DNA from 3 places in the Rummeliibacillus sp. G93 genome. Region 1 is predicted to be linked to each of the others. Evidence: riboswitches for the same ligand, from Rfam matches in the RefSeq annotation. Region 1 holds a riboswitch; each other region holds the start of a gene.
What was found. Region 1 has a riboswitch for thiamine pyrophosphate ahead of tenA (thiaminase II). Riboswitches for the same ligand answer to the same signal wherever they lie in the genome.

Region 2: it holds a riboswitch for thiamine pyrophosphate, as region 1 does, so the genes downstream of both, tenA (thiaminase II) here and tenA (thiaminase II) in region 1, are expected to answer to the same signal.
Region 3: it holds a riboswitch for thiamine pyrophosphate, as region 1 does, so the genes downstream of both, thiT (energy-coupled thiamine transporter ThiT) here and tenA (thiaminase II) in region 1, are expected to answer to the same signal.

What each region holds. Positions count from the first base shown of each region.
Region 1 is NZ_CP097314.1:2,964,314-2,975,264, reverse strand. Features, by position in the region: gene M2M59_RS15015 (DHA2 family efflux MFS transporter permease subunit) at 1-682, shown strand, start outside; gene M2M59_RS15010 (hypothetical protein) at 882-1,226, shown strand; gene M2M59_RS15005 (hypothetical protein) at 1,271-1,552, opposite strand; gene M2M59_RS15000 (SHOCT-like domain-containing protein) at 1,562-1,951, opposite strand; gene M2M59_RS14995 (DUF2089 domain-containing protein) at 1,967-2,329, opposite strand; gene M2M59_RS14990 (hypothetical protein) at 2,544-4,373, opposite strand; gene M2M59_RS14985 (hypothetical protein) at 4,555-5,283, shown strand; gene M2M59_RS14980 (hypothetical protein) at 5,285-6,019, shown strand; gene M2M59_RS14975 (GNAT family N-acetyltransferase) at 6,046-6,474, shown strand; TPP riboswitch at 6,546-6,644, shown strand; TPP riboswitch at 6,699-6,797, shown strand; gene tenA (thiaminase II) at 6,859-7,539, shown strand; gene thiM (hydroxyethylthiazole kinase) at 7,526-8,275, shown strand; gene thiD (bifunctional hydroxymethylpyrimidine kinase/phosphomethylpyrimidine kinase) at 8,275-9,141, shown strand; gene thiE (thiamine phosphate synthase) at 9,086-9,718, shown strand; gene M2M59_RS14950 (hypothetical protein) at 9,776-10,477, opposite strand; gene M2M59_RS14945 (GNAT family N-acetyltransferase) at 10,622-10,951, shown strand, end outside.
Region 2 is NZ_CP097314.1:2,687,150-2,698,100, forward strand. Features, by position in the region: gene M2M59_RS13515 (MDR family MFS transporter) at 1-441, shown strand, start outside; gene M2M59_RS13520 (hypothetical protein) at 818-1,309, shown strand; gene M2M59_RS13525 (HNH nuclease-like protein HlpB) at 1,365-1,646, opposite strand; gene M2M59_RS13530 (thiazole biosynthesis adenylyltransferase ThiF) at 1,739-2,758, opposite strand; gene M2M59_RS13535 (thiazole synthase) at 2,755-3,522, opposite strand; gene thiS (sulfur carrier protein ThiS) at 3,524-3,727, opposite strand; gene tenI (thiazole tautomerase TenI) at 3,760-4,383, opposite strand; gene tenA (thiaminase II) at 4,383-5,072, opposite strand; TPP riboswitch at 5,177-5,284, opposite strand; gene M2M59_RS13555 (tRNA dihydrouridine synthase) at 5,814-6,782, opposite strand; gene M2M59_RS13560 (polysaccharide deacetylase family protein) at 7,068-8,027, shown strand; gene M2M59_RS13565 (metallophosphoesterase family protein) at 8,221-8,922, shown strand; gene M2M59_RS13570 (DUF554 domain-containing protein) at 8,928-9,611, opposite strand; gene M2M59_RS13575 (MerR family transcriptional regulator) at 9,672-10,487, opposite strand; gene M2M59_RS13580 (TetR/AcrR family transcriptional regulator) at 10,599-10,951, opposite strand, start outside.
Region 3 is NZ_CP097314.1:2,559,774-2,570,724, reverse strand. Features, by position in the region: gene M2M59_RS13000 (DEAD/DEAH box helicase) at 1-772, shown strand, start outside; gene M2M59_RS12995 (aminopeptidase) at 774-2,003, shown strand; gene M2M59_RS12990 (magnetosome magnetite crystal formation protein family) at 2,275-2,652, opposite strand; TPP riboswitch at 2,779-2,885, shown strand; gene thiT (energy-coupled thiamine transporter ThiT) at 3,010-3,573, shown strand; gene M2M59_RS12980 (nucleotidyltransferase domain-containing protein) at 3,671-4,381, opposite strand; gene M2M59_RS12975 (DUF2179 domain-containing protein) at 4,622-5,134, shown strand; gene map (type I methionyl aminopeptidase) at 5,318-6,070, shown strand; gene M2M59_RS12965 (tryptophan-rich sensory protein) at 6,089-6,817, opposite strand; gene M2M59_RS12960 (GNAT family N-acetyltransferase) at 7,131-7,676, shown strand; gene mreBH (rod-share determining protein MreBH) at 7,835-8,833, opposite strand; gene M2M59_RS12950 (hypothetical protein) at 9,082-9,222, opposite strand; gene M2M59_RS12945 (aminopeptidase) at 9,517-10,749, opposite strand.

The DNA of each region.
Region 1 (10,951 bases):
CTTGCTACCTATTTACTTGCAAAACATACGCGGTTTCTCAGCGCTGGATTCTGGCTTGCTCATGCTGCCAGGCGCGATTGTCATGGCGATTATGCTACCAATCTCAGGGAAACTATTCGATAAAATGGGAGCAAGATGGTTGGCAGTCATTGGATTGGTTATAACAGTAGTCACTACTTATCAATTCTCTAAACTATCAATGACTACTTCCTATAGCTATATCATGCTACTTTATGTAATGCGTATGTTTGGTATGTCGTTCTTGTCCATGACCGTATCAACAGAAGGGATGAATCAGCTACCTCAACATTTGGTGGGCCACGGGACATCTGCTTCCAATACAGCTAGAACCGTTGCGGGAAGTATCGGTACCGCCTTTTTAGTCACAGTCATGACAACGAGAAGTAATTTCCATACAGCAAATTACGGAAATGTCATCTCAAGCGACAATCCATATTTAACAAATCAGTTGCACAGTTTAGGTAGTACATTCTCAGCGATGGCTGGACTTCCTGCACAAGGAGGCCAAGTGTTGGCGACAAGTTCAATTTACGGGCAAGCTGTCAAACACGCGACAGTCAGTGGAATCAACGATGCCTTTATTGTTGCGACAGGCATTGCGGCTGTGGCATTAGTTTTAGCTTTCTTTATTAAAAGAGCTAAACCAAATGCAAAAGATTAATCTGTTTAATAGGCTGGATCCTTATTGGATTCAGCCTATTTTTTTGAGGAAATAGAGTATAATAGAATGCGAAAAATGATTATGTACCAATGAGGATGAGAATTTATAAGTGAGTGGATGAAAAGAGAGAAAGCATCGGAATAGAGTAAGGAATTGGAAGCTTGCTCTTTTTCTAGTGATAGAAGCAGGCTGGATTATATTGTTTCGCGAATGGTTTGATGAATGGCGGCAAAAGGGTTGGTTATATGTTGCTTCATATACAGCCTTATTTGCAATAGGATGTTTTTATATAAATGAGAAGTTGAGCCCCTTAAAGGACGAACGAAAAGAAGAGAAATTCAGCAAAAAATATCCTTTTATTAAAGATCTAGGGGAAGAGCAGACTTTCACTATTTATATGAAAAATGGCAAAGTTATAGAGAATGCTAGTCTTATGGTCCACATAAGCATGGAAATCATCGTTGCGACAAATTTAACGTTTGATGAGCTTGAATCAGAGGTGCATACAATAAAGCTAAAACACATAGAGTCTGTCAGTTTCTAATATATAGCCTTTTAAAAAAGAACCCTAATCATCAATTAGGGTTCTTAAAGTTTTACCTTCACCTCTGTACCATCTTTTGCTTTCACATCTACTAGTTGAATACCCTTATAATTCTTCAGTTCTTTAAGGATTGGCTTCAATGTTTTTTTGTCGAGATGAGGAAAGGTGAAGTCTATTTCTTTTCGTTCAAAATGATTTTTTGTCCATTTATTTAGATTTTTATGGAAAAGATTAGATGAAACAACGGTAATGGCAATATTTAATAATACATAAGGAACTGGAATGATAAATCGGAAGCCTTTTGTTTTTATTTTTACGTATATCATAAGAAATCACTAATCAATGATGACCGAAACGGTATCACCGTTTGCTGATTTGATATCAACAATTTGGCCATCTAGTTCATTTTCGATTGCTTCAATAATCAGGTTTATGTCTATATCCTTCATGTATTTCTCTGATTGAGGAATACTTGCTGCGATGCTATATCCAGCCATCAATACAACTTTTACAAGCTTAATCGGCACATTGACTGTTACATTATCACTTTCAGTTGATACCACACGAACCTTTAACGTTTTATCTAAATAGGTTGTTGGTTTTTCAGTAAGCTGATTATTTGGTTCTTCTTTCTCTTTTAAGATGTGAATCAATTCGGCTCCTTTATCAGCATCAATCTTTCCTTCTTGAATCATCGTGATGACTCTTGTAATTTCTTCTTTCATGTGGAGCGCTCCTCTCTACTCTTTTAAAAGCTTAATGGCTTCTTCTGGTGTAATTTCACCGTTTTCTAACATGGTAACAACTTTCTTTTCGTCTACTTCATTTTTCTTCTTCTGTTCATATCCAAGGGATGAGATGATGTCTGATAGCTTGCCTCGAACTGTCGGATACGAAATGCCCAGTTCTTTTTCAACTTCTTTAATATTTCCTCGGCATGTCAAAAAAACTTCTACAAATTCTAGCTGCTCTTTAGACAACGATGCCAGCTTTGATAATTCAAACTCATTTTCAATCGTAGTTTGGCAGTGTGAGCAATGTAGCTTCGTGATTTTCATTGTATTGTTGCAAACAGGGCAATTTGTGATTACTTTATAGGCCATAATGAAATTCCTTTCTTTGATTGATTTGATTATATAACAAGGATTAGAATGTTTAAAGTTATAATTTTAATTTTTATTAATAAAAATATAACTAATATTAATTTTAATATTAATAAAATTAATATGTGGTTTTATAATTTGTAATTGAACTTAAATGATGGAATTGGAGCCAAAAATGAAATAAAGCGAAAGCAGTTGCTTTCGCTTTTAGTATTTATTTTAGAAGACCTTTAGCTATTTTGCGATTTTCTCTATCTTTAGATTCTTTAGCCACTCGTTTGATGTGGGAAAGAATTGTAGGAGTATTCCAGTAATCTGTATCCCATTCACAAAAGGCGTTTAAAGCCATGTATTCAAATCTTCTATTATTTAATTGCATACATTTTTCTATAAAAGAAAGACCTATTCCTTCATAATCACTTATATAAGAAATCGCTATATCAATGCATTCTTCTTGTTCAGGCGTCATGTGTTGTAAATCAATTGCTTGCTGAATAAATTGGATAAGCTTTTCTACTACCTGCCGATTATGAGATTGCATGATGTATATGTAGAGCGATATATCATAGTTCCCATGCATGATTTTCTCCAAAAAAATATGAGATAAATCAAATTGTATTACCTGTGCAACGCGTATAGGAATATAAAGGTCAGGCTCTACATCTAAAGACTGTACTATAAGTGGTTTCCATTTAGAATTTTCAAGGATGGATTTAATCTCATTTTCAAGTGAAAGTTTTTCTGCCAGTGTTCCGTTATATTCCACGTAATCCCCCTCTACCTCACCCGTGATAAAGCATTGGATGACGGCAACGGGGTACAGTTTTTTAAGGGTAGTGGCATGTTTTTTTGCGTGCTGAATATAAGAATTTAGGACTTCTCTTGCATGTGGGTATTCGTCAATTGTATAGGATGGCCCTTCTTCTATAAGACCTTCTATTATTTGGCCTGCTCCGTTGTACAAGGATTCAGATATCGTAGGCTGTGCCAATGCCACGTCTAGCTCGCCTTTCATAGCGCAGTTATAGGCTAGATAGTGATTCATAATTGAATTTTCACAGCCATTTGTTAAAAGCCATGCTTTTATTTCGGCTGTTATAGGCTCCAAACGCTCTACGCAAGCGATTTTGCCCCAACCATTTACTTCTTTTGCTAGCAAATATAAATTTTCATGTGGATTCTTTGTACCCTGCAAAAAAGCATCTGCTACATATAATGTAAACTCTTCATGCAATCCTATTGTGTGTAAAAGTGTCAAATCCTCTTCACAATTTGAAAAACCAAGAATCATAATACCAAATTGCATGGCATACCGATGTGACGAGTGGTGAATAAACCAAAGTGCTTCATTGTGCAATGCTTCTCGATCTATACCTTCTTCTTGTTTTAACAACTCCCGAAAGATTCCAACATATTCAGCAAATTCCTTATCTCTTACTTTTTCATAAATAGCTCTGCGGGTTTTATGGTTAGGTATATTTAATTGTTTTAACAGTAATTTCAATAATGATTTTGCGTCAGAGGAAAAGCCGTATGTATCATCTATCAGCTGATCGGCTGCGCCAGGAGCAAAACGAATATCATCATCTTCTAGAAAATAATAAGATTCATCCGGCAATGTTTCATTCACAACTTTACCGTTTACTTTCACCTGATCAATGATAAAGGGGAGGATAGCTTGTCGATATTCTGATGGATTGAAGTCTAATACTTCTTTTTCTTTAAAAATAGTTGTGCCATCGACTTTTATAGTACAAACATAGGAAGTAAAGCCTCCTATGTCCGCGTCAATGATATAAGTTTCACCATCTATTTCAACTTTTTCTTTTAGTTTCTTGAATGTATAGAAGTGGGAAACAAAGCTTGGATATTGAACTTGTTTCACTAATGTTTGATCTACAAATAATTGTTTTGCATGAATATCCATAACGACTTTAATTATATGTCCCTTATAGTCTGTTTCCCATTCATAATGAATGTCCTCTTTAAATTCTTCTTTAAAATTCTGCCACTCTAAACGCATGAATCGCTTAAATTTTGACATGGGTCACCTCTTTAGCTCTCTTAATATACTGTCTATCATATAATAAAAGCTTATTGGTTTGTTAAATGCATTTACCAAAAAGGTAAAATTATTCTATATTGGTTGGATTCCTTATGACATAATGATGTATATAGGAAGTAGGGACATCATCCGAAAATGAGAAGCAGAAGGGGGAGATAGTGTGGTTACAATTGATTATTCATCCATTGCTATTATACCTGTCATAACTCTACTTTTAGCATGGTGTATCTGTGGTTACCTATTCTACCGTAACTATAAAAAACATGGAGGCGGCATTAAAATTTGGAAGGCTGTACTCGTGTTATTCGTAGGTCTTTTTTCTTTTTCTATTAACTTGAACATCTGGAGCACAGCGCTAAAACTATCCATTTTGCCTTTAGGGGTATGGATTTTATACTTTATATTAAAAGGCAGAAATCGATGGAAATCATATCGCTCTTTTGCTTGGCTGGGGTTTAGCTTCAATTTCATTTTTATAGTAGCTTCACTTGTAGCAATACCCTTTCAACAATGGATTTTTCCAGACAAAAAACCAGCAACATACCTAGCGAATTTAGAAAATGCAAAATTAATTACTATTCATCCTTCAGCAAAAAAGAAGATAGTGTTAGATAGAAAGAAGTTAGCAGGGAAATTCACACACTTGAAACAGCGGGAAATCTATAGCGATAAGTGGTTTTCAAGCCTTTATGAGATGAGTCCCTCAGAAATTAACAAAAAAGATGAACATTTTCCTTATCAGCTTGCAGGAGTAAAGCCGAAATGGGGAAGTGGGCTTCCATCACCGGCACTGTACATAGAAAAAGACGGAAAAGGAATTTTGATAACTACACCTCAGCAACAGCTTTATTACCGTTTAAATAATTCCGTGCTAAAGGAGGAGCAATAATATGAAGAAAAGAAAAGGAATGTTTGCTCTTTTAGTAGTGATTATTGGTATTATAGGTCTATTCTTCTATTATTCTTATTCAAAACCAACTCCTTTTCCAACAGAGGAAGCGCTGAAAAAGGATATAAATCAGACCTTCCCTGAGGCTAGCGTAAAAACAATACAAGATATAATCCACGTTGATGAACGCCATAAAGTGGTTCCTTTTATTTCTTTGAATAAAGACTATGGACTTAGCTATTGGATTTGGAAGAAGAATAAATGGCGAGTCGCTGAAGTGGATAATCGAGAAGAACCGATGATATGGAAGATAGAAGATAGAAAACGTCCAAAGTATGTATATGTGTGGAATATTTTTCATAAAAACAAGGTGGATTCATTTACATTTTATCTACTGAGGCAACGGGATTATATCACCTACGATAGGCAAAGTCTTTATATTCCACCAGTTCAAATGACAGAGAAAGTGCTATTGAATCATAAGACATATGGGGTTTTTTCTATTCCAGAAGATTGGGCTACGATTAAAGATTATGCTAGACCTGTTCAAACGGATTGGCTCTTCTCAAATGAGGAGGAAGGAGATTCGTTTAATTTTGGATGGAGACCGAATGCCAAGCCTGGTGTAAAAGAGCCGATTGAATTTACTAATAATGGAGAAAGCTTTTCAAACGGGGATATCATTTTACGCTTTCCGGAACGTTTCGAAAAGGGAAGTCGTGATCTTTATGAATGAGTATCGATAATCTAGGAGGTGTTTTTATGAAAATGATAAAAAATTTAAGCTCAAAAGATGAAATTATGGATGCCTTTCCGGTCATGAGCCAACTCAGAACACATTTAGATATAAACACATATGTAGAATTAGTGATGGAAGCGATGGAAAAGGAACAGTATAAGCTCTATGCACTCGTTGACTCTGATGAAATAGTTGCGGTGGTCGGATTCCAGCCAATGATTACACTTTATTATGGAAGATATATATGGGTATGTGATTTAGTGACAGATGCATCTAAGCGCTCGTTCGGTTATGGAGAAGAGTTGCTTGAATTTGTAGAAGCATGGGCGAAAGAATATAAGTATGAGTGTGTGGCCTTATCTTCTGGGTTGCAACGTACGAAGGCACACCGTTTTTATGAAGAAAAGATGGGGTACGACAAGGTAAGTTATGTGTTTAGGAAAGAATTCTAATATGTTGTAAAAAGCTAAGCTTGTTTTATCCTTGAATGGCATCCAGTTGAATGGTACGATGAATATAACTTAAATATTTGCAGGGGGACACGAAAGTGTTGAGAAGGTTTAAGCCTGACCCTTAGAACCTGACAGTTAATACTGGCGTAGGGAGCAAAGTACATATGATCGTTTTGTACAGCAGCTCTCCGTTTATGGGAGAGTTTTTTTGTACCCAACCAAATATTTTAGTGCGGGGGGACACGAAAGTGTTGAGAAGGTTAAAACCTGACCCTTAGAACCTGACAGTTAATACTGACGTAGGGAGCAGATGAAGGTATGAAATCTCTATGTCTACTCATAGGGATTTTTTGCGTCTACGTCCACTTTAAAGGAGGACGAACAGTGAGATTTGATGAAGTTGTTAGAGAAGAAGCAGATGCATATTGGGATGATAGCATGGTACACCCATTCGTGAAAGGGTTAGTACATGGCACACTGCCAATGGAGAACTTTAAATTTTATATGATGCAGGATGCCATTTATTTAAAGCATTACTCAAAAATATTGGCAATAGCAGCATCCAAATCGGAGACGAACCAGGAAATGGCCTATTATCTTGAATCAGCTAGAAGTATAAATGAAGCAGAACTTGAGCTCCACCGGACTGTTTTCAAAGAACTTCATATTGGAGAACAAGAACAAGCGGAGCTTATTCCTGCGCCAGCCAACAATAATTATATTAACCATATGTATAACGCCGTTCTAAACGAAAGCCTGCCAGTTGCATTTGCCGCGTTGCTGCCATGTCCTTGGTTATACCAAAGTATTGGTGAAGCGTATAAAGATGAAAAACCGACACAGAAGTTATACAGAGATTGGATTGAATTGTATAGCGGTAAAGAGTTTAAAGATCAACTGGACATCCAAAAGCAGATGCTCAATAAGTATGCGAAAGAACACCCAGCTGACGTTCAAAAGATGAAAGCATTTTTCCAAATGAGTGCCTATTACGAATGCAAGTTTTGGGATATGGCCTGGTCTTTAGAAAATTGGAAGGAGCTTTCACCTTATGAGCTTGCTTAAAATAAATCAGAAAAATCCTTTAATCCACTGTATAACAAATTATGTAGTAGCAAATTTTACAGCAAACGGACTGCTCGCGATTGGGGCATCGCCAGTTATGGCAGATGAAATCGCAGAGGTAGGAGATATGGTTTCTGTTGCAAGTGGTTTACTTGTTAATATTGGTACCATTAATGGCAGAACAAAAGAAGCAATGATTGTAGCTGGACGCAAAGCGAATGAAGTGGGAATTCCTGTCGTTCTAGATCCGGTAGGCGTAGGCGCCACTGCCTTTCGTCGCGAGACGGTGAAGAATCTATTGAGAGAAATTAAATTTGATCTTATTCGCTGCAATACTGGAGAACTTGCAGCAATCGCAGGTGTCAATTGGGACTCAAAGGGAGTAGACAGCGGCGTAGGAGAGATGGATACCGAGCAGACAGCAAAAGCTATAGCGAAACAGTACAACTGTTTTGTTATTGTCACCGGCGAGGTGGACATTGCAACAAACGGCGAAAGTATTGATTATATAGCAGGCGGTCATGAGCTCATGACGAAGATTACGGGTACGGGGTGTTTGCTTAGCGCTATTTGTACAGCAGCCTTAGCAGTAGAAAGAAATAACCTTTCTATCTTAACCGACGTTTTGAAAGACTATAAAAAGGTTGCCGAGATGGCATGCCAGAAGGAATGGTTAGGTGCTGTTCAACAAGAAGTACTTAATCAATTGCAACAGGTTTCAGGGGGGCGAGCATAATGAATATTGCCATGACTATTGCGGGTTCTGACAGCGGTGGAGGAGCAGGTATTCAAGCAGATCTAAAGACTTTCCAGGAGCTTGGCGTTTTTGGCACATCAGCTATTACGGCATTGACTGCACAAAATACGCTAGGTGTTGAAGGTATATACCCAGCCCAACCAGAATTTGTTCAGCAGCAAATCGAAGTAGTGATGAGGGATATGCCGATAAAAGCGGTGAAAACGGGCATGTTGTTTTCTGCCGAGATTATTGAAGCTGTAGCACATAGTTTGCGAGATAAAGAGACACAATTGGTAGTAGACCCAGTGATGATTGCGAAAGGTGGAGCATCTTTGCTACAACATGAGGCAGTGACTGCGCTGAAAAAATTCCTATTGCCGCGTGCAACTATTCTTACGCCAAACATACCAGAAGCAGAGGTAATAAGCGGAATCGAAATAAAAAGCCCAAAAGACTTAGAAAAGGCTGCAAACGCAATGCTTGCAATGGGTGTTTCATGCGTCATTATAAAAGGCGGTCATTTAGAAGGTAAGGATGCAGTAGATACTGTATTTTTTCAAGATGATTCGTTCTTTTCAATGCAAACGAAGCGAATTTCCACTGTTCAAACACACGGTACAGGATGCACCTTCTCAGCAGCGTTAACCGCTTTTTTGGCACAGGGCTTCTCTTTAAAAAGTGCCATAATAGAAGCGAAAAAATTCGTCCATTTAGCTATTCAACATCCATTAAATATAGGGAATGGACATGGTCCTACAAACCATTTTGCGTATAAAAAATTAAGCGGCAACTGTGAGGTGACAATTAGTGAGGAAAGAGGATTTAGCAGTTTATCTGATTATGGGCACGCAAAACTGCATTGAACCACCCCTCCAAGTGCTCGAACAAGCATTACAGGCTGGTATCACAATGTTTCAGTTGCGTGAAAAGGGTGAAGGGGCATTAACTGGCAAAGATCTTGAAATGTTTGCGCGTGAGTGCCAGAGGCTCTGCAAGCAATATGAGATCCCATTTATTGTCAATGATCATATCGAATTGGCTTTGAAGATAGAAGCGGATGGTGTGCATATCGGGCAAGAAGATATGGAGCTGGAAAAAATACGGCCGGAATTTAAGGGGAAGATGATTGGTGTATCAGTGCATACAAAAGAAGAATTGGTGCAGGCAGTGGATCAAGGTACAGATTATGTCGGGATAGGCCCTATATATGAAACGAAGTCTAAACAAGATGCCAAGAAGCCAGCGGGTGTTACATTTTTACAGGAGGCACGAAAGCTATATCCAACTCTCCCTATTGTAGCTATTGGTGGAATTACGGTCGAGAACGCACAGCCGTTAAAAGAGAGCGGAGCAGATGGTGTGGCCGTCATTTCAGCGATCTGCCAAAGTGAAGATTGCAGACCAGTGATTGGATCCCTTCAATCTATTTTTAAAGCATAATAAAAGCTGCATGAAATGTCTTAGCGACAACTTCATGCAGCTTTTTTAGTTCATGTATTATTTTGTTTCCTCTTGATCAATCCAGCTATAGCTTAGCTCCTCTGCTTTACCATGCTCATCTGTCTCGATTCGAACCGTTTTGTCTTCCAATTTGTTTTGAGATTTCGCTTCATCATCTAACTCAAAGTCATGCGTTTTCTGGAATGTTTTATTGCCATTTGGCGTTTGAAGAGTTAACTCTTTTGAATCGTTTTTAACGAGTTTGCCAATGATCTCTTTTTCATCGCCATCTCTATCATATACACCATCCTGATCTGCGAGTGTTTTGTCTGTTGGTTTAACACTTTCTGCAACGGCTTTATTTGTGGATACTTCCACAACCACTTGCTTGTCTTGCCAATCTCCTTTCATACCTTTTTTGTCGCTTTCAAATGATACTTTTTTTTGAATGGCTATTTGCTTTCCATGTACCTCTAAGGTAATCTCGTCGTTATTTTCTTTTACATATTTTCCTACTAGATCAAAGTCACCTTCTGATGAATCATTTTTATCTGGATCCTTTGAAAGGTTTTTTAGAGTTTTTAATTCGGTATTTTCATTAATGCTTGTACTTGTATTACTGCTCTCAGTTTGTTTAGGCTGAGAACTGTCCTTTTGAGGGCTTGTGCTTTTGGTATCATTGCCGCACCCTGCTAAGATAACCCCTGCTGCCAGAAATAGTGATGCTTTTGGTAGATACTTTTTCATATTATTGTTCAATTGACTTCACTCCCTAAACAATAGTATTTCCTTTTTCTTTAAAAGTGAAACGTAAAAGTTAGATTTAACAACAGAAGCAGGAAATAGTATGTGGTAGATAGAAGTTAACTAGAAAGAGTTATATATAGAAGGGAGTACAAAAACATGAAGTTAGTAATTCGGAAAATGAGTTATCCAGATATCCAAGAGGTCCAAGAAATCGCGCAGACGAGTTGGCATTCAACATACGAGGGAATCATACCGCGTGATGTGCAGGATCGGTTTCTTGCACAAGCATATAATCCAGACATGTTAGAAAAAAGATATTCTGGATCTCCTTTTTATGTGGCTGAACAAGAGGGAGTAATCGTTGGTTTCGCCAATTACTCGAATATACAGACTGGCCAATGGGTTGAATTGGCTGCCATCTATCTTCATCCTGAATATCAGAAGCAGGGGATAGGGACTGCTCTTTTACAAAAAGGCATTGAAGAT
Region 2 (10,951 bases), 280 kb from region 1:
GATAAGTATGGTGCAAAGAAATTTTTGCCACTTGGGTATCTTTTAGCGTTTATTTCAAGCTTACTTTTTGTTTTTACAATCTCTGCAGATACACCAATTTGGCAAGTAATTTTGGCACATTCTATCTTTTTCATCGGTATTTCCATGATTATCATGCCTGCGCAAACAAATGGATTAAATCAATTACCTCGCAAATTATATGGTGATGGTGCCGCAGTCATGAGCACATTACAACAAATTGCTGGTGGTATCGGTACAGCGTTGGCAATTACATTATTGGTAAATGGCCAAACATTGCATATGGAGAAATTCCCGAACGCTACACCAGGTGAATTAATGGCAGAAGGAACAAAACATGCGTACATCTTTATCCTTGCCCTTACAATCATCGGGCTTATTTTATCACTTTTTGTGAAGCGAGAGCCTGTGGGAAAAGGGTAAGTAGTTTATACAAAGCAAATCTACTAAACGTTTTTAAAATGAAATCTTGGAAATATTTCAAACAGTGGCAAGCACTATTAATCTAGTGTTTGTCGCTGTTTTTATTAGAAAATAACGATCTGAGACACATTGAGCAATTATTATAAGAAGACTTTTTTACTTGCGGTGTTTTCGTCTGCTTTGCTTGAAACAGACAAAGGAAAAAGAAAAGATAATTTAAATCACCGTAAAAACACTATTAACACTGCTATAAGAGGTATATTAATGGACTAAATCATAATAGTATAACTTGTTTAACAAATAGCTCTAGCACCATACATTTTACATCCATAATTGGAATGTTATACTAATTATATACTTTTTAAGGGGTGATTATATGGAATACGGTGTAGAAAACTATTTAGAGATGATTCGTTCCAATTTGTCTAAAAAGACAAATGAATTGGTGGAGAAAATAGGCAGTTTAATAGAGATGAATTTTGCGGAAGAGGTAAACGCAATATTTATAGAAAGTAGTATAGGTGAACCTACTCTCTACTTCAGTTTATCTACTCGAGAAGATATGTTTGATGAGGTTTTTGAAGAAGAGGTAGATGAAGGTTTCGCGGGTTCAGTCGATTTACTTGATGAATTTTTAGTAGATGAATGGTTGGAGGAAGAGTGGTCAGATACATTAGAAGAGTTCTATGAAAAAGAGGGTGTGGAAGAAGCCTGTATTGCAGAAATCGGTCGTTGGGTTTATCAATGCTTCAACCAAGCGAACGGTAAAGAAATTGGCATTCCTTCATATTTTGAAATCCATGATGCAGGAAATGCACTTGATTTGCTTACTGGTGAATGGTTTGATCCAGAAGATGTGGAGCTTTGATACCACATCAAGTCATAACAAAAGCATGCTGTTCTACTCAAAACAGCATGCTCCTCTATTTTCTCCGGTTCACCTTTTTATTCCTCACCATCTTGCTAGAGGGCTGCTTTCGAATCCATTTGATGAAACGTCTTATCGCTGGATCTGCACGTAATTCTGATAATGTGGATAATCGAGCTGCAATTTCGCTATTTGTATAAAGGGCATGTATTTGTTTGTGACATGGTATGCAGAGTTTGGCAGTATCACCAAAAGTACCGCCCATCTCTTTCGGAAGTAAATGATGGATGGTCACTTCCACTCCATCTCGCCCACATAGCTCACATATTGCCACCATTCTATCGCCCTTTTCTAAAGAATTTCCCTGTTACAGTTTTGATTAGTATAACTGTTGATTAGACATCTATACCCCACAAGCATACTCCTTAGCTATCCTAAATAACGATAATAAAATGATTTAGCTTCCTCAATATTCTTCGTGCCATGTATCAATGCCCGTCCGTCTTTAAATAGGACGAGACGAAAATCGCCCATTTTAAACGAAACAAGATATGGATTTCGTACGACTGAGTCCGCTTGCTTAGATAGTAGGTTTGCTACGTTTTCTAAGTCTACTGTGATTCTATGAGACGGTCGAATTTGAACCGTATCGCGTCCACACAACACTGCTACTTTTGATTGACTTTGATGTTCTAGGTAAGGATAAGTTGGATGATCGCCACAGGATGGACAACTCTGTTTCTTTAACTGATCGACTATGATAGAAGTATGTTGATTCTTCCATAAATCAAAGGATATAAGCTGATTCCTTAAAGAACAATCATCCTCAACCAAAATCTTTAGCGCTTCAGTGATTTGATAAGCCACTACCATTTGGACAGCGGGACTGATTATGCCTGCCGTATCACACGTTAATCCACCAATTGGCACTGTCTCCAGCAAACAATTTAAACAAGGCGTTTTCCCCGGGATAATGGAATAGCTTAATCCATAGCTTCCGACACAAGCACCATAAATCCATGGAATGTTATATTTTTGTGCTACATCATTTAGAATCATGCGTGTGTCAAAATTATCTGTGGCATCCATTATGAGATCCACATCCCTTATAAGTTGCTCTGCTTCAGTCGCTGAAACATCTTGAACAAGACCATGGATTTCTACTTCACTATTTAACTGTGATAATCGTTTATGCGCTGCAATAGCTTTAGGTACGCGTTGCTTGGCATCTTCCTCATCGTATAATTGTTGCCTTTGAAGATTACTCCACTCTACGTAATCTCGATCAACTATAGTCAGCTTACCAACCCCCATACGTACGAGACTTTCTGCACTTCCCGTTCCGAGTGCCCCTGCACCAATTACAAGTACATGCTTTTGCCTAATTTTCTCTTGGCCTTCTTTACCGATAGGCACAAATAATTCTTGCCTTGAATAACGCTCACTCACCCGATGCTCATTCCTTCGGTTGGACTGCTAGCCGTTGCATAGTTTTTTTTCGCTATTCTACCTGCTTCATAGCCTAAGCGTCCTGCTTCAATGGCAAGCTTCATTGCTTTCGCCATTTTCACGGGATTACCAGCACCTGAAACAGCAGTATTCAAGAGGACTCCATCCGCTCCTGCTTCCATAGCAATAGCCGCATCAGATGGCGCACCAATACCTGCATCTACAATAACGGGTACAGTTGCCTGCTCAATAATAAAACTTAAATTAAGCGGGTTGATAATGCCTTGACCAGAGCCTATTGGAGAAGCGCCAGGCATGATTGCATGGACGCCTAATTCTTGCAATCTTTTAGCTAGCAATACATCATCTGAGATATAAGGAAGGACAATAAATCCTTCTTTCAATAATTCTTCAGATGCCTTATATGTTTCGAACGGGTCAGGCAACAGGGTTTTTTGGCAACCGATGACTTCGACTTTAATCATGTCACATAAGCCAGATGCCTTTGCCAGCTTGGCGATGCGAACCGCTTCTGCAGCCGTAGTGGCCCCTGCTGTATTGGGTAATAGTTTATACTTCGCTAAATCTATTTTCTCCAGGAAATTCGGCTGGCTCGCCTCAAAAATATTCATTCTTCTAACGGCAAACGTAAGGATGTCCGTTCCTGATACTTCCACGGCTTCTTTCTGAATATCAAAGTTTGGGTACTTTCCTGTTCCTAATAAAAGTCTTGATTGAAATTCATATGGCCCAATTTTCAACATTTCATCCACCTCCAACAAAGTGTACAATCTCTATTTTGTCGCCTTCTGATACAGCTGTGTCGAAATAGCGACTTTTGTCTAAAATGTTATGATTTAATTCCATAATGAAAACCTTAGATTCTAATCCAAAGTGATGAATCACATCTGACACAACTCTTATTTGCTCGGGAACTTCTAGAGATTCACCATTTATTTGGAGTCTCATCCGCTCACTTCCTTTTACGTGTGCTAATCAATTTATTTTGATAAAGGACTTTCCGTTAACCTCAATTTTGCAGAATACTTTTTCGCTGCCTGTACTGGATTGTTTGCCAACATCACTCCTGACAAGACTGCAATCCCGCTTGCTCCTGCTTCCAACACTCGTTCTACATTCTCAAATTGAATTCCGCCAATCGCAATCACTGGAACTTTTACGTTCATAGTTAATTCCTTTAATTTTTCTAGGCCTCGTGGTTCTTTGTCCGGCTTGGATTGTGAAGGGAAGATATGGCCATATATCACATAATCTGCGCCACATTCACTCGCATATATCGCTTCTTCTACTGTGTGAACCGAACATCCTAGCCGTAATGCTGGAAAAACATCCTTCACAACCGCGATATCCAAACTATGATTAGCTAGTTGAACGCCCTTCACCTTTGTGACCGCTCCGACGTCCAGTCGATCGTTGATGATGATTTTATCCAAAGGCACACCTTCTGCCTTCAGTTGATTTACGATTTCCATTAGTTCTCTGGCAGTTCTCTGCTTTTCACGGATATGGAAAGCATCAATGAATGGATGAATATCTTTGGCGATCCGAATCATTTCAGGAATAGGCTGTCTGCCTGTCGAAACAATATGCAGCTCTCGATTCATTAGCCTCTCACCATCGAATCCTTATTCACGATTGGCCAATCTTCATGCTGATAAGCCATCTCCCAAAATGAATATTCGTATTGGCTGCTGATCATAAAATGCTCGAGCATTTGCAAGCGATCTGATTCTGTAACCCTCTCAGCAATCTCATCGATTCGCTCGATTTGCTCCACCACTTTTTCATGGAACCAATCGCCACCGTATGCAGCAATCCACTCTTGATAGATTGGTTGATTTGGCGTATTTCCCTTTAAACGCTGACCGATTTCATCATAAAGCCAATAGCATGGAAGAAGCGCTGCAATAATATCACCAATATGACCAGTAAATGCCGCTCGATATAGATGAGATGTGTACGCATAGGCAGTGGGAGCAGGCTTAAACTCAGCAATTTCAGCATCAGTAATGCCTAATTGCTTTGAAAAATTAGCATGCAGACTCAATTCTGCTTCAGCTGTACCCTGTACATGAATAGCCATGCGAGCCGTTGTGTGCAAATCAGGTGCCTTTGCTCCCGCCAATGCCTGCACCCTGGCAAAATGAGAAAGATAATAAGAATCCTGCAACACGTAATAGCGGAAGCTTTCTAATGGCAAGCTTCCATCAGCTATCCCTGTCACAAATGGATGCTGAAAACTTGCTTCCCAAATAGAATCTGCCTCACGTCGTAACTGCTCTGAAAATTTCATCATAATCCCTCCAAAAATAGTGTTAGGAAAATGGAATAAAAAAACCCCACTTTCCTTTACGCAAAGAAAGTGGGTATTAGAAATTATATGTATCAAAAAATAAAATTTCTGCCGTGCCACTTCCCTACGTTGGTATAAACCAAATCAGGTTCCAAGAGTCTCAAAGTCACACTTTGATCTCAGCCATTCTAATGGCACCCCTAGTGGTAAATCATATGAAGTTTTAGTAACATTCGATATTATCTTAACATTATTGAATGGATTGTCAAGGACAGATATGGTGAAATTTAGTAACATCCCTTTCCTTAGGATTGATTGCTGTTGGGCACCTAATCACAGCACAACGTAATTTTCAATTTGAAAATCTTTATCTCTTTTTATAACCTTTTTGCGGGCGACCATATTTTACTTCATTTAGGACAGATAGGACTTAAATTGCTAACTTTCGGAAGTAAACTTGTGAAGAGCGGTTGTAAATCGGGTGGATGCGGTGGTAAATCTTCCAGGAACAGTTGTATCTCACCACCGAACGGTTGTAAATATAGGAATGCTACCGCCACTCTATTACTTACGATATGTAAACTTCCTTATATAATCCGAGCTTCTCCATAGTCCTTCTCTTTTCTAGTTAAAAATTTTATTATATTGTAGTCTCACAAGACACCCGTTATAACTAAAAAAGATTATCTCAATCACGGGCTGAGATAATCTTTTTCCTTTTTTAGGTTTGGCTATTGCTTTCTAATCAACATTCTTTACTTCAAAACCATCAATCAGCGCACGCACTTCATCCGTAGATTTCGTGTGCATCAATTGATTTCGCAATTCGCCAGCACCAGGAAATCCTTTGACATAGATCTTGAAGAAACGATGAAGTCCCGAAATGGAACGTGGCACTAGTTCTTGATATTGATCGTGCAAATCTAGCTGATATCTTAAAAGATCTAGAAGCTCCTGACTGCTATGCTCTCTTGGTTCTTTTTCAAACGCAAACGGATTTTTAAAGATACCGCGACCAATCATGATGCCGTCTATTCCATATTGTTCAGCAAGCTCAAGACCTTTTTGTCGGTCAGGAATGTCTCCATTGATGGTAAGCATTGTGTCAGGTGCAATACGGTCACGTAATTCCTTGATTGCCGGAATCATCTCCCAATGGGCATCTACTTTACTCATTTCTTTTCTTGTTCGCAAATGAATCGAAAGGTTGGCAATATCCTGCTTCAATATATGCGTTAGCCAGTCCTCCCACTCATTTAGATCTGAGTAGCCTAGCCTTGTTTTAACACTAACAGGCAGTCCTCCTGCTTTTGCTGCTTGGATGATTTCTGCAGCTGCATCTGGTCGAAGAATAAGACCGCTACCCTTTCCTCTAGACGCTACGTTTGGAACAGGGCAGCCCATATTAATATCGATGCCTTTGTACCCCATCTCCGCCATTCCGATACTCATTTCACGGAAATACTCGGGCTTGTCTCCCCAGATATGTGCCACCATTGGCTGTTCGTCTTCCGTAAAAGTCAAACGTCCACGCACACTGTTCTTTCCTTCTGGGTGGCAATAACTATCCGTGTTTGTAAACTCGGTGAAAAATACATCCGGGCGTCCTGCTTTGCTCACGACATGGCGAAATACAACATCAGTCACATCCTCCATGGGAGCCAGCACAAAGAATGGTCGTGGCAAGTCACGCCAAAAGTTTTCTTTCATATTCATACAAATCCTTTCATCTATATCCTGTACATCCTATTTACATTGTTTATGAATTTAACACATTCTATTTCTAGAGTATAACCTAGCTTTTCTATTTTATCTTTAATCCATTTTTTCTTAAACTCTTTTTTAAAAGAAACCACCAAATACAAACATTTTGTTTTCCTCAAAACTTTTCATAGTGCTGGTAAGTCATATTAATAAAGGTAAATGCATAATAGCGCAAAAATCAGGTTCAATCCATCATACAAAACACACTAAGAAAGAGAGGTTGCTCGAAAGATGAAACGACAAGGAAAAAAGAGAGCGAAAGGGAAAGTCAGCATAGGCTTAGGAGTTATACTCGCAGCAATCCTGCTGGGCGTTTATTTGATTGGCCCTATTGGATCCTCAGCAGATAATGATAATCCTGCGGTTGAAAAAAAGCAGGCCGCAACACCACAAGAAAAGAAAAGCCAGAAATCGCCGACTGCCTCTTCAAATGTAACCGGACAAGCCGGAAAGAAGAATTCGGATAAAAACCGGAAAATAACGCAAAAAGAAAGGAAAAAGGAAAACGCACATGAGGAAGTTGTACATAAAAAAGCAATCAATCATCTAAAAAAAGAACACAGGAGGAAAACCGTTTATCTGACTTTTGATGACGGCCCTACTCTTGAATCCGGCCATTTACTTGATATACTTGACCGCTATCATGCTAAAGCAACTTTCTTCATGATTGGCTCTAATATTAAGGCCCATCCTAAAGTAATTAAAAGAATGGTGAATGAAGGGTTTGGGGTCGGGTTGCACAGTATGTCACACGATGCCAATAAACTATACAGCGCAGCAGCCAGTGCACCGCTAAACGAAATGTTGAAAGCTCAAGAAATCCTACAAAATGTTGCGGCAGTACATTCTCAACTCATCCGTTTGCCATATGGAAGCATCCCATATCTAACAATCGATATGCGACTTTTATTAGGGGAACAACACTTTAAAATTTGGGACTGGACTGTGGATTCGGATGATTGGTCATTGAAAGACCAGCGCTACGTCCAAAAAACAATCCGCGATATCCAATCATGGGACAAATTGGGCCAGGCCCCAATTGTTCTGATGCATGATAAACCAGAGACCATCCGCCATTTGCCAAAACTATTAACCTATCTGAATAACAATGGCTATCACACAAAAACCCTAGCCAACAACATGGCGCCATATACCTTTCAATGCAGTAATCGTTGCAGCTCATTTAAATAATCCAGTAGAACAGTGAATAAAGTAGACGTCCATGATATTAGGCGTCTACTTTATTCGTTAAAATTAGCAGGATTATAAAGCTATTTCATTTTAGAACCTTATTGATTGAATTTTTACAAAACTAGTATAAAAGTAAAAATAGATTTGTTACTATTAAAACAAACCATTTTAACAGTTAAAGGAGATGTGTGTTTTGAAAAGAATCCTAGCTATAAGCGATATACATGGGGATTTAGAAAAATTCGAGCGACTCTTAGAGCTTGTACAATATGACAAAAACCTAGATCAATTGCTGTTATTAGGTGATTATGTAGATCGAGGCCCTCATTCGAGAGCCGTTTTGGATAAAGTGATTCAGTTAAAAAGTGAGGGTGCTATTGCTTTAATTGGCAATCATGAAATGATGATGATGGATGCTTTTGATGGTAATCCGATGCATTTGAAAAGATGGCTTTATAACGGTGGCATAAAAACCCTTCAAAACTATGGATATACGATTGAAAAAGACGATGCAGAGTATTGGTATACAACTACTGAAATGCCTGAGCCTATTAAATTAAACGATGACATCCGCAAACACATTGAAATATTAAAAGAATTTCAATACTACTATGAAACAGACACCCATATTTTTGTTCATGCAGGCGTTCACCCTGAAACACCAATAGAGTCAACAGAGCCTTATACATTAGTGTGGATTCGCGAAGAATTCCACAAAGGATATAATGGCGATAAAACTGTTGTATTTGGACATACACCAACCAATTATTTGCACGAAAGCAACGATGTTTATTTTGGAGATAATCGCATTATTGGCATTGATGGTGGCTGTGCATATGGTGGAAGGTTGAATTGTTTAGACGTTTTAAATTCGAAAGTTTACTACGTTGATTAATCTTATTATAAATGGAAAAAATGGATAATTAAAAATAGAAACGGTGGAATCAGTAGTGATGGCAACAGATTTAACGTATTAAATTTCTTAATGCCCAAAATGCTTAAACCAGAAGCCAATATCAAGAAACCACCTACAATTGTTACTTCATTTAGAAGACTATTATTAATGGTGCTCTCCATTAACAACGCGATTAAATAAATAGATCCTTGCCATAGAAATAAAACAATCCCAGCAAAAGCGATCCCTATTCCAAATGTAGAGGCTAAAACAATCGACGTGATTCCATCCAGCATTCCATTCGCAAGCAGGTATGTATAATTGCCCTTTAATGCAGCCTCTATAGGGCCGATAATAGACAATGTACCAATACAAAATAATAAGATGGCAGTTGATAACCCTTCAGCTAAATTACCCTTAGAATATTTATTTACTAAAGCATTGAACTTCCCTTCCAAATCAAGTCTTTGGCCGAGCAATCCCCCAATCGCTAAACTAACAATAAAAAGCACGGGGTATTGGCTGGAAGGCAAATGTTGCACGATGGCATTGATGCCTAATCCCATGGCAACTAACCCCATGGCCTGCATCAGAATCGTATGATATTCATCCTTGATCCCCTTCTTAAAGACACTTCCCACAATGCTTCCAATGATTATCATGAGTGTATTAAAGATTGTACCGAACATATTCCTTCTCCTTATCTCTATGTTCTTACTAAAAATATAAACCCTCCTGTAAGGGAAGGGTCAATACTTTATTGGAATTTGAATTTCTGTCAGGTAGTCCTCTTTACTTCCCGAAATAAAATGGTCAATGATAGTTCTTTCTATGGCATCCCCTATAATATGAAAACGCTGGGCATGTATGTAATTCAACAGGATTTTGTAATAACGGGGAGAATCGCTGTGATTCCCCCTGTAATAGATGCATGCATACTGCCCTTCAGGGATAGTGGTCTCTAATGAATTTTGCTTATCTTCTTCCCGGAGAATAAATATGGAGTTATATACATCGAATTTGTTATTTTTAATATGTTCGAGACTCACTGTGAGCCCTACACCACCTATAAATATAGAAGAATTCATATTGGCTATGTTCTCTAATTGGCGTAAGGATACTTCTAACTCTGGCTCCGACTGAATCTTCTCCATTAACCTTACGACTTTTCTCTCTTTTATATGCTTTATCGAGGCAACTTCCAATTCCCTTATTTCTCTGGCTGAATGGATCTCTTCTATTCGGGTTTCAAATCTACGGTTTATCCGTTCTAACTCTTTTATTTTCATTTCAGTTAGTTGTTTCTGTTTCTGCAGCAATTCCAGGAATCCATCAATATCCCGATGCTCCAAATGTTTACTGATTTCTTTTAAGGAAAAACCTAACTGCTTTAAATACTGAATGGTGTTGAGTTGCTCAAATTGTTCCGTTGAATAATATCTATACCCGTTGTGCGAATCAGTTTGAATCGGCTTCAACAACCCAATATCATCATAGTATCTCAAGGTTTTGATGGTCGTATTATGAAGCTTCGCCATTTCACCTATTGAGAATTTATTCTTCATCTCCATCCCCCTTTAGCCATGTACATTTTCCTTAAGGATGAATGCAGTTCCTTCACACTCTGTAGGAACTGCATTATTAGTTTGGTATGTCGCTTGAAAAAAGTAATTTGACTACTTCACTTGCTCCACTATCACCCGTTCTACACCATATAGAATGAGCTTTAAGCCAAAATCAAAGGCCTCATCTGTCCCCATCAGCTCAAACAAGCCATTCGTGAACATTCTTCGAAACAGTCCTGCATCGCTGTCGCTCATTGAATTAAGAAGATTAATCATCTGCTCTCCCGGAAGCTCACTCTGTTCCTTCAGCATAACGGAAATATTGCGCTCATGTTGATAATCATCTAGCACGAAGTAAAAAACAAAGTTCACAAGCGTAGTGACTACCTGCATTTTTTGCTCTTGCTTAAGCGGAGTAGATTCCACGCAAAGTAGCATACGGTTCGTAAATCGAATGATGTCTG
Region 3 (10,951 bases), 400 kb from region 1:
GGATTATCGTGTTATCGTAAAAGGCTTTATAGATGGAGCAGCTCATGGCAGACAAGTAGCTGTGGTGTCTGCAACGGTAACAGAAGAAATTGAGCTTGTGGCAAATAGAATGCTTCATGATCCGGTACGCATCAAAATAGCAGCAACAGAGGTTCCAGCAAGCGGTAAGGTCGAACATTCCTTCATAAAAATAGAGGAACGAGATAAGACAGAACTATTGCGAAAACTGTCAAACCTTTCAGGGTTGCGTGGACTAGCTTTTATCAATAACTTAGACCAAGTGATGATGAAAGAATCAAAGCTAGGTTTTCGCAATGCGCCGATTGTAGCCTTGCATTCTGAGATGAAAAAAGAGGAAAGAAAATCAGCGATTGAACGTTTCCGCAAGGGTGATGCGCGCGTCCTTCTCGCTACAGATATTGCGGCAAGGGGCTTAGATATAGAGGGGCTAACACATGTTATTCATGTCAACGTGCCATTCACAAAAGAGCAATATATCCACCGTTCAGGCAGAACAGGAAGAGCTGGCAATAGCGGGGAAGTACTTACATTACTTGCACATCATGAAGAACAAGCATATCTAAAACGCATGAGAGAATTAGAAATTGAGCCAGTTGAGAAAAATTGGTCAAATGGCCAATTAAAAGAGGGAAAGGCAGAAGCCAAACCTAACAAAGGGAATAAACGCTATTCAACGAATGGTACAAATGCAAACAGAAAAAACAAGGGCGATGGGAAGAAACCTTATCACGCAAAGAAAAGAGGGAAATAATATGACGTTTGAAGAGAAGCTAGAACAATTTGCTGAGCTTACAGTAAGAGTGGGCGCAAATATACAAAAGGGTCAAACCATGTTAATCAATACAACAACAGAGACAGTTGAATTTACAAGATTAGTGGCAAAAAAAGCGTATGAAGCAGGGGCTGCACGCGTAACGGTTAATTTTTCAGATGATGTGATTGACCGCGCTTTTTACGACAATGCACCAGCTGATGAATTTGCTAAATTTCCACGCTGGATCAGTGAACAACGAGATGAGTTGATTGAGCGTGGGGGTGCTCTTTTGTGGATTGATGCGCAAGATCCGGATAACCTTACGGGAGTGCCAGTTGAAAAACTATCCGCACAGCAAAAAGCATCAGGCAAAGCGCTTGAAAACTATCGCGATGCAGTGATGAACGACAAGATTGCGTGGTCTATTATTGCTGTACCATCGAAGAAATGGGCTGCAAAAGTATTCTCTGATTTAAAAGAAGAAGAGCAGCTGCCAGCATTATGGGAAGCGATCTTCAAAACGGTTCATATTGGTGAAGGAAATGCTGTAGACAACTGGGAACAACATTTGAAAAACCTAGATGCGAGAGCAGATCTTTTAAACGCAAAACGTTATCAAAAGCTGCATTATAAAGCGCCTGGCACTGATTTAACAATTGAATTGCCAGATAAGCATATTTGGTGCACAGGTGCGAGCCATACACCTGCTGGTTCTTCGTTTGTAGCAAATATGCCAACAGAAGAAGTGTACACAATGCCATCAAAATACGGTGTGAACGGCTTTGTATCGAATACAAAACCGCTTGTTTTCCAAGGTAATGTTATCGATCAATTTAAGCTGACATTCGAAGGTGGAAAGATTGTAAAAGCTGAAGCAGAGGTTGGTCATGATTTGCTGCAAGAATTAGTCAAAGCGGATGAAGGTTCTAAGTACCTTGGCGAAGTTGCTCTTGTACCACATGAGTCGCCTATCTCTGCATCAAATATTCTTTACTACAATACGCTTTTCGATGAAAATGCCTCTAACCACCTGGCGATTGGCGAAGCTTATCCGACATGCTATGAAGGTGGAAGCAGCCTGACAAAAGAGGAGCTCGAAGAAAAAGGTATTAATACATCAATTACTCATGAAGACTTCATGATTGGTAGCGGAGAAATGGATATCGACGGCGTTCTAGCAGACGGTACAGTTGAGCCTATTTTCCGCAATGGCAGCTGGGCATTTTAAGTAGTCATGCTTAGGTGTTGCTATACCTTTTAATCTCAACTTAAAGTTCATATAAAAAAACGCCGTATTCCACAGAGAATACGGCGTTTTTAGTGATTATTTTTTCATTGCTTTTTTATCATGTCTTGCATCAATCACTTTTAAGATGATTGGATAAACAACTGGTGCGATTTTGATTACAGTTTTTATTACTTTTCGTAATTGCATATAGTAGCACTCCATTCATTGATGAGCTTGTGTATATTTAACTAATAGCCATATTAACAGTATTTTAAACTTTGAGTACTTTAATTCCTTGTACAATATTCCAAATGAACACGCCTAGCGAAAGGATAGCTTCTACAACAATAAAGATAAGCCATGCTCCCATAATCCACATACCATCATTGGACGATGCATCTGGACTCCCTGTTTCAAATGAATAACTATAAAAACCGGCTCCAGCCACCACGGCCATAAATATAATGACGCCAATAATGGTAGGGACCAGAAGAAGAAGGTGAGAGAGTAAGGCGCGCTTAGCATGCCTTTTCACTTCTTGTTCCTTTACAGCAAAATACACGATGACGGGCAAGATAAATCCAGCAAAAAATATACTAAAATAACACAAAGAAGAGATTACACGGTTATTATTGTTTTCCAATTCCAATTTTGACACCTCCATATATCTATACATACGCACAGGGCTCACTGAAAGATTCAGAAAGATGAAAATTACCATGGCAATTTAAAATCAAATCAAGTACAATAAATGTGTTCAATTAAATACTGATGTATCGACCACGAGGGGAGCCGCAAATGGGCGGCTGAGAGTGAATCCGAAATTCTAACCCTTTGAACCTGTAAGTTAATGCTTGCGTAGGAATGTGGATAGAGACCGACTTATTTCGATGTTAGGGCTATCCTAATGTCGTTTTTTATTTGGGTGGAAATCTTCTGGAATACTTGTTTACGGGAATACGCTTTAGGCAAGAGTGGGCTGCATCGAAATACGGGAGGAAGTATATTGAATAAGAAACGTTTATTAATGATGATTGAAATCGCCATATTTGCAGCAATCGGATTTGTATTGGATAAGCTGTCCTTTAGTCTATGGCCACAGGGCGGTTCTATTAGCCTTGTAATGGTTCCGATTGTACTGATGGCATTTCGTTGGGGGACAATGGCTGGACTCGTTACAGGGCTATTAATTGGCGGATTGCAAGTGTTAATAGGGGGCGCCTATGTGTTAACGCCTTTGCAAGGCTTCATCGATTATTTCTTTGCATTTACAGCTGTAGGCTTAGCTGGTGTGATGCGAGGAATGATGATTGCTGCCAACCGACGTGGCCAAACTGGCAAAATGATCGTTGCTATAACAATTGGAACATTTATTGGCGGATTATTAAAATATGCAGCACATACATTGGCGGGAATCGTGTTCTTTGCTGAATATGCAGGAAAGCAAAATGTATATTGGTACTCTATTGTGTACAACGGCTCTTATATGATTCCTGCTATTATTTTAACGATTATTGTCGTTGCGCTGCTCTTTAAGTCTGCGCCACGAATAGCTAACCCGAAAAATTAATGAGGGAAGACTGCTAATTACATTAAGAATTCGTCTTGGTATTAGCAATACAATGAACAAACGCTCAGATACATTCTGAGCGTTTTTATTTATTAGGTTATTTTCCTAAAGAGAAGCCTTCAAATAATCTTCCACCAAATGGTTGAAGGACTTGATCAGTCAGGCATACAATCTTACCAATATCATTTGATTTATAATATGCGTCGAATGCTTCAACAAATTCGTTTGCAAGTTTCTTGTCATGATGAACTAATGAACGATAAACCCATTTTGATGTACCAATCCATTTGCCATTACTTCGAAGGATGAATTCACTAACTAATTCGCTGAGTGTGCTCGCAATAAAAATGCCTTCAGCTCTATTTTGACAACCGATTAAATCATCTAACACATCCGTAACAAAATATCGCTTTATGTCCATTGTTTCTTTTGTCCAATCTTCTGGCCCTTGTTCTATTAAGTCTTTGGCTTCCTTTCTAATAGCCGATAATACTCCTGTATCTTTTAAAATTTTGCCCTCACTTACCATTCTTGGCATTGTAGGCCTTCCTTCTTTACAATCACTTACAAAAAAGAAACGATAAGACTTCAAATTATGAACAAACAGTTCAATATTCCATCCAAATTCAATAAGGGACTCACGATAAGAAAAAGGAAAACTTTTGTCAAATATGATGATATCTAAATCAGAAGTTTCAGTTGCTTGTCCTCGAACAACACTCCCAGCTAAGATAGCTCCCTGACAATTATGAAAATGTTTTTCAACAAACTGTAAGGCTGCTTCTAGTGGATCAAGTCTATTCTTCATATAATTTCCACCCTTCTTGTTTTAAGGTATCTTCTTCGGCAGAAGCTAAAAGTTTATAAGATTTGATTACCTAAAAATTCTATAACAATTTTATCGTATTTATTCCGATCTTCTTTAATAAAGTTTGCTAATACTAGCGAATCGTAACGGAACTCAATTCGTTTTTTTAGTTTCATGACTGGGTATGGATTGTAATAAATCTACATACTAATAATTGATTGCGGGGTGAATCTGTTGGAGATGCTTTTACTAATTATTATTATCAATATTGTTTATATGACACTGGTAACATTGCGGATGATTCTTGTGATAAAAGGATATCGAATTGTAGCATCCCTGATGTCTGTAGCAGAGGTCTTTATCTATTTGATGGGGTTGAAGATTGTGCTGGATAATTTAGACCGTCCGCTCAATATATTAGCTTATTGCGTAGGATGGGGATTAGGCGTTTATTCTGGTGGTCTCATTGAAAGCAAACTAGCGCTAGGTTATATGATCTTTGATGTGATTGTTGACAGAGAACAGCAGGGGTTGGTTAGCAAATTGAGGGATGAAGGCTTTGGCGTCACAGCATGGATTGGTAATGGTAAAGATGGGGAACGTCTCTGTTTGAAAGTGATTGCCAAGAGAAAAGAGGAAAGGTATTTCCGAGATTGCATTACAAAAATAGCCCCATCTGCTTTTGTTGTTTCCTATGAGCCGAACATTTTGAACGGCGGTTTTTTCTTAAAGCGCAAGCACTTATTTCTATAGAAACGCATATGTTAATTTAGAAAAGTATACTTAATTTACCTCGCATTTTTAAATTCTAAGTAGCTGTTTGGTTAGCAGGTTATGAGGGGGAATAGAGAAACCTCCACTGAGCCGGTTTTCACTTCATCACAGAATTTTGTGGTATAGTTAAATAGCGAGATTAATCAGAAGGGATCGTTTTACATGATTGCAAAAACGCAAGAAGAAATAGATGCTTTGATGAAAGCTGGCCGTGCTATGGCCGAAATTCGTGAGGCTTTAAAAGAAGCGGCCAAGCCAGGGGTAACGACTAAAGAATTGGATGATTTGGCTGGAAAGCTATTTGACGAGAAAGGTGCGGTTTCTGGACCTAAAGCAGAATATGATTTTCCAGGATACACATGCTTAAGCGTCAATGAACAAGTAGCACACGGCATCCCGAACAATTATAAATTAAAAGCAGGCGATTTGATTAACATTGATGTGTCTGGACATGTGGATGGTTATTATGCAGATACCGGCATTTCGTTTATCGTAGGAGATGTGGATAATGCAGATATCCAAAAAATCTGTGATGTAGCATCAAGTGCATTCGAACGTGCTATGACGAAAGTTAAAGCAGGTTCTAAACTAAACCAAATCGGCAAAGCAGTAGAGCGTGAGGCGCGTGATCACGGCTTAAACGTCATCATGAATCTGACAGGACATGGAATTGGGCGCTCTCTTCATGAAGAACCACAACACGTTCTTAACTATTTTGATGCTTGGGAACGTACAATGTTGAAAGAAGGTATGGTTTTAGCTGTAGAACCATTTATCTCACAAAAAGCGGAGCATATTGTTGAAGCAGGTGATGGCTGGACATTTGTAACGCCAGACAAATCTCTTGTTGCTCAGCTTGAACATACCATTATTGTCACTAATGGTGTGCCTATTATTACAACAAAGTTAGATTAAAAAACAAAGCCCTTCTGATTATTCAGAGGGCTTTGTTTTTTTAATTAGTAAAATTCCAACGAGCAGGACGCCACTTAAAAATAAAGCAGCAGTCGAAACGAGCAATTCATCAAAGCCGTTCTTAAATGCTATACCGATAAATGTCCAAATATATACGATAGGAAAAACATAGTCGTCATGGTGATATCGCAAATGGAGTGCTGCTGCTGTGCCAACAGTAAGTGCGATAACTGTCCATAAAGGATCGCTTAAACTTAAGAAATTCCAGTGATTATGTGTAAATAGAAATGCAATATTCATAAATGCAATGATACTTTCCCAAGCTAGGAATAAAGAAATAGGAATTCGCCCACTCCAAGTATTTTGCCAATTAGGATATGTAAAATATAGCCCAATTAACGACAAAACCATCAACAATATGGCAATAATAGACCATGTGAAATATTCATAATGCCACAAGTAAAGCCATAAAATATTAAATAGAGCACTGAAAGAAAATAAGGCTGTTTGCACTCCCGTTATGTTCTGCTGTGCCTGCCGTTTTTTCCATTGCAGGTAAACCCACAAACCTAAAATAATATAAATAAAGATTTTAATTACAGAAACATATCCAGCAGGGCTAAAAAGGACGGTATAGCGGTTGGAGATTTCACTTGTTGTATAACCGTTCAATGGCATCAAATTTGCCATAACGCTAAAAACGGTCATTGCGATAAAGCTAAGCGAAATGATGAGTAGCCTGCCCATTAAAATCTCCCCCTTTAACATAAACTGTAGAATAACAATATGCCCAAAACTAATATTTTTACAAATGATAGAAGTGAGCTGTAATAATAACAAAAAACCACTATCTTTAAGTATACATTCGTTTTGCTTTAACAACAAATATCATTTTCGTGAAATTTCCAGTAAAATAAAAAAGAGAGCATTCGGAAATTTTAGGAAAGGATACATATTTAGTGAAAATGCGCAGTATTTCTTATTATGGGGTACATAACTCTTATAAGTTGCGAAAAGATTCTAACACAATAGAGATTTTTAAAAGAGGGTGAGAAGTAACATGATTGTTATAGAGGGGCAACGATGTTTTCTACGGGTATTAATGGAGTCAGATGTCACGCCATTTACGAATATGGTTGCGCGCAATATGCGTTATTGGTCAGTACATGAACCACTGCATCCGCCCGAATATTATACTGAAAAGGTTCAATTAAAAAAAATACAAGAATCAATTCAGCAAATGCGTCTAAACCGTGAGTATAGCTTTGGCATATTTGATATACAAACCAAGGAAATGGTAGGGCATATCTCTTTGTATTCGATAAAGCGTATGCCATTTTCAAGCGCATTTGTGGGTTATTCAATGGATGAATCCCATACTGGCAGAGGAATTGTAACGGAAGCTCTTTCACTTGTTGTCAAATTTGCTTTTAATGATTTATGCCTGCATCGTTTAGAAGCTTATGTTTCTCCTAAAAATATAGCTTCAGTCCGTGTACTTGAAAAAGCAAAATTTAACCGAGAAGGATTACTCCGAAGTCTTCTATATATTAATGGGAAATGGGAAGATCATTATTTATATTCTTATTTAGAGGAAGATTATTGAAAGGGTAAGGCCCGGTGGAGGAAATGGTCGAATAACGCCCGCAAATTACTGAGGGGATTGTAGGAAAATGTCGTGCTATTTCCCGGGGAATAAGTCGAATAATAAAAGAAAACACATGGCAGCTTCGATAAAAAGCGCGCCATGTGTTTTTGTGTAAATTATTTCTTAAGGAAATGAATGGTATCAATCGATCTACCTGTGCCGACAGCAACAGATTCAAGAGGTTCTGGCGCAAGATGAACAGGTACATCCAATTCATTTGAAAGCCATTCTGTCATACCTTTTAACAGTGATACACCGCCAGTCAATATCACACCTTGATCTACAATATCACCCGATAGTTCTGGAGGGCAGCATTCAAGGGTCCTGCTAATTAATTCTAATATCGCTAAAAGGTTCTCTTTTAAACAATTTTGTATATCATACGAATTCACAGAGATAATCTTAGGTAAACCAGTAACGATATCGCGTCCTCTGATTTCCATTGTTTTGACAGGATGGTCAATCAGCGCGTAACCAATTTCCTGTTTTACTTTTTCAGCAGTAGGCTCACCAATCAGGACGTTGAATTCCTTGCGTGCATATTGAATAATTTCTTCATTCATATGGTCGCCGCCAAGTTTCAATGTGTTAGAGGTTACAATTCCGCCGAATGATATAATACCGACTTCTGTTGTACCGCCACCAATGTCTACAATAACGCTCGCAATAGGATCGCTTACAGGAAGATCAGCACCTATAGCAGCTGCCACAGATTCTTCAATTAAAAATACTTCCTTAGCGCCGCATTGTCTTACCGCATCTTGAATCGCCAGTCTTTCAACGGATGTTGCTCCTGCGGGAGTACAAACCACAACGTTTGGTTTGCGTAGAGAAGAGCCCATTATTTTTGCAGCCTTTTCCATCATTGACTTGATTAAAGCAGTAGTCATATCAAAGTCAGCGATCACACCGTCTTTTAGAGGACGAACTGCCTGAATAGCTATCGGCGTTTTGCCGACCATTTCCTTTGCTTCAGTACCTGTCGCTATCACTTGGTTTGTATTCACATTATAAGCTACGACAGAAGGTTCATTTATGATAATTCCTTTATTTTTTGTATATATTAATGTATTGGCAGTGCCCAAATCGATTCCAATAGTTGTTGGCGAAAACATGCGTACAATTCCTCCTCGAATAACCTTAGGTTCTATAAGTATATGATATTTTTAGAGGGATCAGCATGTTATATTATGGTATGTAACAATCATTACAGAGGTAGATAGATAGAAGGTTGATATATAAACCCAATAAATGGTAGTTTAAAGGAATTAAAGATACAAATAAAAGTGAAATTGTGATGAAAATGTTAATAGATTGTGAAATAAAAAGAGCAGCCTGCTAGATTACAGGCTGCTCCTTTTTATTAGAACTTAGTTTCTGGTTTTGGATCGATAATATGAGAAGTTGAAGAATTAAGCCCATCACGCAAAAAGTGAACAAGAATAGCGCCAGTGCCCATAATTGCGAAGAATACGCCTAATACAGTAACCATAAAAGTTGCCATTATCATAGCCCTCCATGTATTAAATAATTTTATTCCGCATTAGCGGATGGTAAACCCCAAAACGAAAGTAAGTGCAAACGGGAAGGTTAGGCTGGGGTTTATTGCCCGTAACTGCCCGATTGGTAAAACTAACAATTAGTAGGAAATAACCTACTAACTGTAGTTTCACTTTATATAAATAGTATACATGATTTTTTCTTGAATTATAAGGTTAAAACAGGTTTCTATAAGATTAATAGAACACTATTATTATACCACTTTTACGTGAAAATAAATTGGTTATTTATGGGGAGCTTAGAATGCCCAGTTTCCATTGCGGAAAACAGCTTCTGAACGTCCATCTTCTGTAATGCCTTCAATGTCCATATCTTTGGAGCCAACCATAAAATCAACATGCATAATGCTTTGGTTTATACCGTGTTTTTCGAGTTCTGCAGCAGTCATTGTTGTGCCATTTTCAATACAGAATGCATAGGCGCTACCGATTGCCAGATGGTTAGAAGCATTTTCGTCGAATAGCGTATTATAGAAAAGTAAGCCAGAGTTGGAGATTGGCGAATCATGTGGGACAAGAGCTACTTCACCTAGATAATGTGAACCCTCATCTGTTTCAACTAGATTTTTTAAGACATCTTCGCCTTCTTCTGCTTTTACATCCACAATTCTTCCATTTTCAAATGTTAATGTAAAGTGATCGATGATTGTGCCTGCGTAGCTAAGTGGCTTTGTGCATGTGATGTAGCCATTAACACCATCTTTATGAGGCGCAGTGAACACTTCCTCTGTCGGAATATTAGCCATGAAAGGTTTTCCATTTTGATTTTTGCTTCCGCCACCACTCCACACATGTCCCTTCGGCAATTCGATCGTTAAATCTGTACCCGGGGCAGTGTAGTGTAATTTTTGATATTTTTTACCGTTTAGATATTTTACTTTTTCATGTAATACTTCATCATGAGCTTCCCAAGCTTCAAGCGGATTGTCTAAGTCAGCGCGGACTGTTTTAAAGATAGCCTCCCATAGGGCTGGTACTTGTTTATCTTCCTCTAGACCAGGAAAGACCTTTGCAGCCCATTCTTTAGAAGGTGTACCTATAATGTTCCAACTGATTTTATTAGATTGGGAAGCTTGGCGGAAGTGCTGCAATGCCTGACCTGCTGCCTTTTGTTGAAGTGCGATTTTTTTAGGGTCAACACCTTTTAAAAGATCAGGGCTTTGTGATTTGATAGTCATAAATGCTGCACCATGGTCTGCTAACCAGTTTTTCTCTTCTGCTTGCCAAGGGGCAAAGAAACCAAAAGCATCTTCTGGTGCCATGTCATAATGCATGCGTGTAAGCAAATCATCTGAATAGTGGACAAAGACTTCTTTTGCTTCTGCTTCGTAAGCCTTCTTCACAACTAATCGAACAAACTCAGCTTGGTCAATTGATGCTTGGATAAACAGATATTGGCTCGGTTGAAGATTCACCCCCACCTTTACTGCCAATTCGGCATAACTATCTAACTTCTCTTGAAACGTTTTCATGAAAGATCTCCTCCAAAATTGTTCATTTACAAATCAGTGGGATAGAAAGCATCCGTAGATACTTCTATGCCAACATAGTTTGAAGATGAACTTTAAATTCTATGATAATTTTATCAATTTAAAATAGTTTTGCAAATACTCGCGTCATAATTGTAGCGAACATTATTTGTCTACAAATATTTTATAATTCACGAAGTTTTTG